3 regions of the Brotomerdimonas butyrica genome follow, and region 1 is predicted to be linked to each of the others. Evidence: predicted binding sites of a transcription regulator. Region 1 holds the regulator's gene; each other region holds the start of a gene.
What was found. The regulator HrcA, encoded in region 1, represses chaperone genes, less so after heat shock. The targets are predictions, from matches to a motif close to TGTTAGCACTCNNNNNNNNNGAGTGCTAACA.
Positions count from the first base shown of each region.

Region 2: the regulator HrcA is predicted to act here: its motif matches at 1,765-1,795, upstream of OCV59_RS00700 (Hsp20/alpha crystallin family protein).
Region 3: the regulator HrcA is predicted to act here: its motif matches at 976-1,006, upstream of clpB (ATP-dependent chaperone ClpB).

Region 1 is NZ_JAOQJP010000007.1:69,431-72,600, reverse strand. Features, by position in the region: gene dnaK (molecular chaperone DnaK) at 1-798, opposite strand, end outside; gene grpE (nucleotide exchange factor GrpE) at 834-1,400, opposite strand; gene hrcA (heat-inducible transcriptional repressor HrcA) at 1,387-2,436, opposite strand; gene addA (helicase-exonuclease AddAB subunit AddA) at 2,618-3,170, opposite strand, start outside.
Region 2 is NZ_JAOQJP010000001.1:160,114-163,283, forward strand. Features, by position in the region: gene OCV59_RS00690 (ABC transporter permease) at 1-192, shown strand, start outside; gene OCV59_RS00695 (ATP-binding protein) at 537-1,514, shown strand; gene OCV59_RS00700 (Hsp20/alpha crystallin family protein) at 1,959-2,411, shown strand; gene OCV59_RS00705 (DnaJ C-terminal domain-containing protein) at 2,559-3,170, shown strand, end outside.
Region 3 is NZ_JAOQJP010000013.1:11,975-15,144, forward strand. Features, by position in the region: gene OCV59_RS09810 (InlB B-repeat-containing protein) at 1-712, opposite strand, end outside; gene clpB (ATP-dependent chaperone ClpB) at 1,102-3,170, shown strand, end outside.

The sequences.
Region 1 (3,170 bases):
GAGAGGGCCGTTTTCGTTCACTGTGATGAACGGCAGGTTGATATTCGTGGTCTGTGCGCTTGAGAGCTCTTTCTTTGCCTTTTCAGCAGCTTCCTTGAGTCTCTGGAGCGCCATCTTGTCGTTTCTGAGGTCTACGCCGTTTTCCTTTGCAAAGCTGTCAGCCATGAAGTTCAGCAGAGCTTCATCGAAGTCGTCACCGCCCAGCTTGTTGTTTCCGTTTGTTGCCAGTACTTCGAATACTCCGTCGCCCAGCTCGAGGATCGATACGTCGAATGTACCGCCGCCCAGGTCGTATACCAGGATCTTGTGCTGTGACTCATCTTTGTCGAGTCCATATGCCAGTGATGCTGCCGTAGGCTCGTTGATGATTCTCTTTACATCGAGACCTGCGATCTTTCCTGCATCCTTCGTAGCCTGCTTCTGGCTGTCTGTGAAGTAAGCCGGAACTGTGATTACAGCTTCAGTTACCTTTTCTCCGAGGTAGCTTTCTGCATCTGACTTCAGCTTTCCGAGGATCATTGCCGAAATGTCCTGCGGTGTATATTTCTTTCCGTCGATATCTACAGTGTGGTCTGTACCCATATATCTCTTGATCGACGCTATCGTTCTGTCCGGATTAGTGATCGCCTGTCTCTTTGCAGTTTCACCTACGAGTCTTTCTCCGTTCTTTGCAAAACCTACGACTGACGGTGTGGTTCTGTTACCTTCCGCATTAGCTATTACAACAGGTTCTCCACCTTCAAGAACTGCTACACATGAATTTGTTGTTCCTAAATCGATTCCTATTACTTTTCCCATTTTATTTTCCTCCTGGATATATATTTTTTCGAAAGCTAGCCGACTACTTTTACCATCGACGGTCTTATTACCTTGCCGTTCAGGGTGTAGCCCTTCTGCATCACGCCGGAAACCTTGCCGCTTTCGTATTCTTCAGTTTCCTCTGTCATCACGGCGTTGTGGAAGTTCGGATCGAACTCCTCGCCAAGTGCCGGGATCTCAGCCAGGCCCGCCTTTTCAAGGACGTCGCTCAGCTGCTTGAATATCATTTCCATACCCTTCTTGAAGCCGTCGTCGCCGTCATCATGCTCGAGCGCTCTCTCGAAGTTGTCGATCACATCGAGCATCTCGGTTATCAGCTTCTCGTTGGCGTATGAATAAAGATCTGTCTTTTCTTTCTCCACCCTCTTCTTATAGTTCTGGAAATCAGCCATAAGTCTCAGGTATCTGGTATCGCCGTCTTCCTCCGGCTCCTTCTTTTCGGAAGCCTCCGGAGCTTCGCCGGCATCCTTTCCAGTCTCTTCTTTATCTTCGGCCTTTTCTTCAGCCCCTGTATCTTCCGGAGCCTGATCTTCAGCCTGTTCCTGTTTCTTTTCCTTATCGTCTATATCAATCTTTGCCATCCTCGTCTCCTTCCGTTATCATAAAAGCCTTGCTTATATTATCTGTAAGGTACTCAACGACGGAAGTGACTTCGCCGTATCGCATCCTCGTAGGACCTATAACTCCGATCTTGCCGACCATCTTGCCGTCGACATGATATGTCGCTGTTATGAGACTGCAGTCCTGCATCATCTCGTTCTGGTTCTCGTTGCCTATGGTTATTATCACACCGTTGTCTCTGTTTATCAGAGTCTTTGTGAGATCCTCCTTGCGGCTCACCATCTCCAGGAACAGTTTGGCTTTATCGATATCGTTGTATTCCGGTATCGAGAATATGTTTGTGAGTCCGTCCATGTAAAGGTTCACATTGAGCATATCCTCAAGAGTCTTCACGAAGTTCGGAACGATATTCTTTTCAAACATTGCCATCGCTTCAGCATCTGATTTGAATGCCTTGATTATATCGAGCGTCAGTGCCTCGCTCAGCGTCTTGCCGCGGTAGTTGTACGTCATCGTCTTTGCCAGTATCCTGAGCGTTTCCTCAGAAGCCGCTCTGTCCAGATACACCGATGTATTGGACACCTTGCCGCTCTCCGATACGAGCATCAGCACCACTGTCCGCTCATCGACCGGAAGCAGGTTTATATATTTCAGAGTGTCCTGATCCTTCTTCGGTGTCATCGCAAACGCTGTAAGACTCGTGATCTCTGACAGCACATGTGCCGCACGCTGCACTATATTCTCCAGCTCGTTCACATTGCTGTGAAGCTGCATCGCTATAGCGTCCTTTGCCGCCGCACTGAGCTCTGTCCTCGGCATCATCTCATTTACATAGAGTCTGTATGCCTTCTCGGAAGGAACTCTGCCGGAAGACGTATGCGGATGAGTAAGATAACCCATCTCCTCCAGATCCGACATCTCGTTTCGGATCGTCGCCGGGCTTATGCCCAGATCATAGTTCCTCGACAAGGTCCTTGAGCCTACCGGCTCGGCAGTCCTGATAAAATCAGCTATGATGGCCTGTAATATTTTCAGTTTTCTTTCACTTAAATCCATCTTAGGCCTCCTGTTGTTAGCACTCATTGTCTTCGAGTGCTAACTACAGTTTAAATTTACCACCCAATGGGTATATTGTCAACACTTATTTCAAAATTTTTTATCGTTTACCGGTATTTTTTATCATTCATTTTAAAAATAAAAAACATTGTAAAATATCCGTCGTCCTGCACATCGCTTTTCATTTTACCGCGATGAACTTTTTCGATCCGAACAGATACAGGTACGCCTCCTTCACAGGCTTTCCGGATGCGATTTCCAGCGCCTCTCTGTATATGTCTATCTGACCTTCATACATCCGCACGAGCTCACGCTCACGTTCTTCGTTTCCCGCATAGCTGTTCTTGTAATCGATAAGCACGATGCCGTCTTCCTCTTCGAAATAGCAGTCTATGATACCCTGCACGATCGTGTCTGCTCCCTTTACATTCCTGCGGAGTATGAATTCGCGCTCCTTGTACAGATGCTTTGACATCGCTGCGCGCTTTCCCGGCTCTCCGCGGAAAAACGCTTCTATATTATCTATACGCACCGCAGCGGCTTCTTCATCCGTTATCGTACCGTCCTCACACAGTCTGTCAATGGTCTCTCTGATGTACTGCCGGCCATGCGCCGCCGCTTCCGCAAAGTCGAGCTTTTCGACAACAAGATGCATCAGCGTACCGGTCTGCATGCTGCTTATTCTGTCTCTTTCCATGGAAAATGCAGGCTGTGCGAGAGTCGTACTGCGTTCA
Region 2 (3,170 bases), on a different contig from region 1:
GTGCTCAGCGTCATCATCGAACCGCTGGCGGGTAGCCTGATGGAAAGCATGTTCTGGTTCTACAGCTACAGCTTCACGCTGAAGGGGATATTTATAACGGCGCCGGTCTTCCTGGCGGCAGGCGCAGCGCTCCCGGCTCTGCTTTACAGAAGCTTCTCGCGCAGGAGCATCATAGACAGGCTGCGGGAATAGAGAAAGAAAAATGTGAGCCGTACTGTATTGGAGTAAGGAGCGCGTACGGCAGCACGTCTTCGGGGACATTGAGCATCTGCAGCAGATCTCCTTTTGCTTTTCCTTGTTTTCTATAGATCCTGCAGCTGTCAAATCGATCACCCTTCCTGATGAATTTTCTATTGTAATATATCAAGGGAAAACAGCGCTGCAGATGAACGCTGTTTTCCCGCCGCTTTAATGTTTTTCTATCATAATTATATGATCAGTTTGGAACAAATAAGAAAAATTTAAAAGAGTATCCTGATAAAGAAAGAGAATTATGGAGAACATTCGATTCTACACCATATGAACTACGAATTGCGATGGGAAATTTAGATGAAGATGAAATGGTATCATTACTGGATTACTCAAGGTATTACGATAAACTGGAAATGCCGATTCCGAGAAATCGGGATAAAGTATTGGAAGATTTACAGCATGAAAAGTTCATAAAGAGAAATGATGCCGGCACATGGGATATCACAAACATGGGGGCATTGATGATAGCAAAGGATTTGAAGAAATTTGAATCTTTGCATAGAAGAACTGTCAGAGTGATTTGGTATAAGGAAAACTCCAGGTTGGAGGCTATCAGGGAAAAAGAATTCTGTGCGGGTTATGCATTTTCACATGAAGAAATCGTGCAGTATATTATGACGATTATTCCACAGGAAGAGGTAATTGTAGAAGCAACAAGGGAATCTGTTGTCAGTTTCCCGGAAATTGCTATCCGTGAGTTGTTGGCAAATGCTATGATACATCAGGATCTGCAGCAAAGGGGTACAAATCCGATGGTGGAAGTGTTTAAAAATCGAATTGAGTTTTCAAATGCTGGCGCACCACTATTAGCAATTGAAAGAATTGTAGATTCAGTGCCGATATCCAGAAATGAAAATATTGCAGGATTTATGCATAAATGTGGTATCTGTGAGGAACGTGGCAGTGGTTATGATAAGATTATTGAAGCAACTGGTAAAAATGAGTTACTTGCACCAAGGATTGAAAATCAGAATAATCAATTCACAAAAGCGATATTATTTGCTAAAGTACCATTTGAATTAACTACGAAAGAAGATCGGATGCGTACTTGTTATATGCAAGCATGTCTGGCATATGTCAATTTTGAGGGGATTTCTAACTCAGATATTCGAAAAATATTTGGATTAGGAGAAAAAGAGAAAGCGAAAGAGAAAGCGAAAGCCTCTCGACTTCTTACCAGTGCTGTTGACGGAGGCTATATTAAAGTAATGGATCCGGATACTGCGCCAAGGTATAAAAAGTATATTCCATATTGGGCATAATTTAAGTTTCGCTAAGTTTCACTTATATAGGTGTCTGAGGAAAATTTAATAGGAAAAACATGAAAAAAGCACTGAAAACCATGTAATTTATGGTTTTTTAGTGCTTTTTACCTTGATAAAATAAAAAGATGTAATAATTTTAAGTTTTGTTAAGTTTCGCTAAGTTTAGTGCTTGAAAGTCTACATTGCTTGTTAAGCTCGAAGTCTTGATGAATCCAGTAAAATCACGAAAAATAAAAAATCTCAAAAAAATTAGCACTCACCTCTTGACAGTGCTAACAAAAGTGCTATAATAAAATCACAAAGAGAAAAAGGGATCAATCAGAGAGACGACGATCAGAGAGTTTGCCCGGAACATCACCGGGTGACGAAGAGCTGATCGTAAGACCAGACAACTGATCGCCGTGAAATCAATAGATTGATACTTGAAGGGAGCGATGATTTATGATGATGCCTAGAATATTTGGAGAAAACTTATTTGACGATTTTATGAACGATTTCACATTTCCTGCATTTCCGAATGTAGAGAAGAAGCTGTATGGCAAACATGCAAGAAATCTCATGAAGACAGACGTCAAAGACACGGATACCGGATATGAGGTCGACGTAGATCTGGCCGGTTTCAAAAAAGATGAAATACAGATCGAACTTGAAAAAGGATTCCTGACAGTAACAGCTGCCAAGGGTCTCGACAAGGACGAAAAAGACAAGAAGGACAACTATATAAGGCGTGAGCGTTATGCAGGCAGCATGAGCAGAAGCTTTTATGTAGGCGAGCACGTTACAGAGGATGACATCCATCCTAAGTATGAAAACGGAATCCTGTCCTTTACAGTTCCTAAGGAGGAAGCAAAAGCGATAGAAGATAAAAAACATTACATCTCCATTGAGGGATAATAAACAGAAAAGCGACGAGTACCCCGTGGGATGATTCCTGCGGGGTACTGTTGTAAAGCATGTTTACAGAAAAATAAAATGCAAACAACAGTCTGATACCGGTGAACATCACGGGATCGGATTTTGATATAGATTGGAGTGATGGTCATGGCATCAAAGAGAGATTATTATGAAGTGCTCGGCGTGAGCAGAGACGCTTCACAGAGCGATATAAAAAAGGCCTATCGAAAGATGGCCAAGAAATACCATCCTGACACCAATGCAGGCAATGCGGACGCGGAGGAGAAGTTCAAGGAGATATCCGAGGCTTACTCTGTGCTCAACGACCCTGAAAAGAAAGAGCTCTATGACAAGTTCGGTCATGCGGCGTTCGACGGCACTGCAGGCGGCGCTCAGGGCGGTGCAGGCGGTAACCCTTATGGAAATTACAGGGAGTATCATTTTGAAGGCGGGGATATGGACGATATCCTCAGGGACCTTTTCGGCGGAAAGTTCTCAGGCGGCTTCAGCGGCAGATCAGCCGGCAGTAGCGGGTTCTCACATGGTTTTTCGGGAAGTGGCGGATTCTCGCACGGTTTCTCGGGAACAGGTGCAGGAGGCAGCTACGGCGGATATGAGGACGGATTCGGCAGTGGCTTTTCCGGAGGCTTCGGAGGTGCGGATTTCAGCCGCGACGGCGCAGATGCGACGGCAGACATAAATGTGACATTCGATGAAGCTGCATTCGGCGGCGACAAGATGATAAATATCACCGATCCG
Region 3 (3,170 bases), on a different contig from region 1:
CTCCGCCGTTGGCACCGGCAGAGCAATTCTGAATGACACCGCCGTTCAGCTCAAAGGTGCCGCTCTGCTTGATATATACCGCGCCGCCGTCATCGTCGGCTCTGCAACTGCCGATGGAGCCGCCGTTCATAATGAAGCTGCAGCCGCTGCCAATGTCCACTGCGCCGCCGTCATCGGCGGCCTTGCAGTCCATGATGGCTCCACCGTTCATAATGAACTTACCATACCTGGTAGGTGGTTCTGTTACACCGGTGTTGGCTACATCCACAGCGCCGCCGTCACCGTCGGCATCCGTGCAGTTCACGATACTGCCGCTTTCCAGAATCAGCGTACCTCCTTTGACTTCAATTCCGCAGTTCTTGTTCTGCCCGTCGATCTTGCCGCCGGTTCCGCTGTCCTTTACTGTCAGGTTTCCGTTGCTGCGCACCCGAATTATATCCTCATCTGTCGAGCTGCAGCTCAGGGTATATCCGTTCAGGTCCAGTATCACGGTGCGATTCACATCGAGCTCGTAAGTGGTCTCAATGTTTCCGCCTAACTTGATCTCGGTGCAGTCCGCATTTTCAAGTGCCGTCGTCAACTCTGTTTCGTTATTGACGGTGGTTGTATTGGCAGCGAAGGCCGTAGCCGCCGTCATCGGCGCCAGCGACAGCACCATGCACAGTGTGAGCAGGACTGTCAGCAGCTTGGTCCTCACGGGTCTTGTTTTCATTGGTTTGCTCCTTTCTGCGGCTGTTGCCGCAATAAAAACTCTTCTGTATTTTAGCTTCTTTTTTATATAAAAGCCATGATATATTCAATCATGTCAATTGTATAATACAAAGAAGAAAGGTTCAGCATATTTCCCGAAGTGTCAATTGACTATTCGGGAAATCGTATCATTCCTCATTTTATTTTTATGGCAGTGAATGAATGGTAACAGGATATTCCGGTTTCCGCCATAAAAGCAAGGCAAAAGGCATAATTTTTAAAAATTATTAGCACTCTTTTAAGGTGAGTGCTAAAAAACTGTTGACTTTTGCTTTTTCCAGGTTTAAAATAATAATCAGCAAGGGAAAATATACCTGCGGAACATTATTAAACCATACGGAGGTGGGGTTTATGAACATAGAAAAATACACACAGAATGCACAGAGTGCGATAATAGATTGTCAGAATATAGCAATAGAAGAAGGGCATCAGCAGATAGATGGAGAACATCTTCATCTGGCGCTCCTTATGCAGAAGGACGGGCTGATCCCGAAACTGCTCAAGTTCATGGAAGTGAACACGGGTGAGATAATCGGAGCTCTGGAAAGCGAGATAGATAAACTGCCTAAGGTTTCCGGAAGTGCTGAGAACATGTACTCGACAAGGAGGCTGCAGCAGATCTTCCTCAATGCGGAGAAGAAAGCCGAAAAGATGAAAGACGAATACATCAGCGTCGAACATCTTTATCTGGCACTCCTCGATGAGCGCAACACGCCGTCAGCTGCGATTTTCAAGAGATACGGCATCACGAAGGAAAAATTCCTGGATGCGCTCAACAAAGTGCGCGGCAACCAGAGAGTGACAAGCCAGAATCCTGAGGAAAACTACGATGCGCTGAACAAGTACGGCAGAGACCTCGTAGAGATGGCAAGAGAAGGCAAGCTCGATCCGGTGATCGGCCGTGACAGCGAGATCAGACATACGATCCAGATCCTTTCCAGAAGGACTAAGAACAATCCGGTGCTGATCGGAGAACCGGGCGTCGGCAAGACGGCTGTCGTAGAAGGACTGGCACAGAGGATCCTGAACGGAGACGTGCCTGAAGGCCTTAAGGACAAGACGATATTTGCACTGGACATGGGATCGCTGATCGCAGGTGCAAAGTTCAGAGGCGAGTTCGAAGAAAGGCTCAAGGCTGTACTTAACGAGATCGAGAAATCCGAAGGAAGGATAATCCTCTTCATCGACGAGATACACAACATAGTCGGCGCAGGCAAGACAGAAGGAGCAATGGACGCCGGCAACCTGCTCAAGCCGAAACTTGCGAGAGGCGAGCTGCACTGCATAGGTGCGACTACGCTCGATGAATACAGGAAATATATAGAAAAAGACGCCGCACTGGAACGTCGTTTCCAGAAGGTGCTGGTAGACCAGCCGACAGTGGAAGACACGATATCGATCCTCAGAGGTCTGAAAGAGCGATTCGAGATCCATCACGGCGTAAGGATAACAGACAGCGCGCTGATCGCATGCGCAACGCTTTCCGACAGATACATCAGCGACAGATTCCTGCCTGACAAGGCGATCGACCTGATGGACGAAGCGGCTTCGAAGATCAGGACCGAGATCGACAGCATGCCGGCTGAACTCGATGAGATATCGAGAAAGATAATGCAGCTCGAGATAGAAAAGCAGGCGCTCGGCAAAGAGACAGACGCCGGCTCGAAAGCACGGCTGGCAGCTTTGGAAAAAGAACTGTCACAGCTTCGCGATGAAAGCAATGCGATGCGCGCACAGTGGGAAGGCGAAAAGAAAGCGATCACCGAGGTAAAGGCTGTAAAGCAGCAGATCGAGGATGTAAAGCATCAGATGGAAGAAGCCGAGAGGCATTACGATCTCGAAAAGCTGGCACAGCTCAAATACGGAACGCTGCCTGACCTCGAAAAGAAACTTGAGGTAGAGAAGGAAAAGGCTGAAGAGGCCAAGGAATCCAGACTTCTCAAGGAAGAAGTCACCGAAGAGGAGATCGCGGAAGTCATCTCCGGCTGGACGGGTATCCCTGTAAGCAAGCTCGTAGAGAGCGAGAGGGAAAAACTGTTAAAGCTGCCTGAGATACTTCACAAGAGAGTCATCGGCCAGGAAGAAGGCGTCAAGGCTGTTGCAGAGGCTGTGCTCAGAGCAAGAGCAGGGCTCAAGGACGAGAAGCGACCGATCGGATCGTTCATATTCCTCGGACCTACGGGCGTCGGCAAGACCGAGCTTGCGAAAGCTTTGTCAGAAGCGCTGTTTGACTCCGAGAAAAACATGGTGCGTATAGACATGTCAGAGTACATGGAGAAACATTCAGTCTCGAGACTCGTAGGTGCGCCTCCGGGATACGTTGGATACGATGAAGGCGGACAGCTCACAGAGGCCGTAAGGAGAAAACCTTACAGTGTCATCCTGTTCGACGAGATCGAAAAGGCACATCCGGATGTATT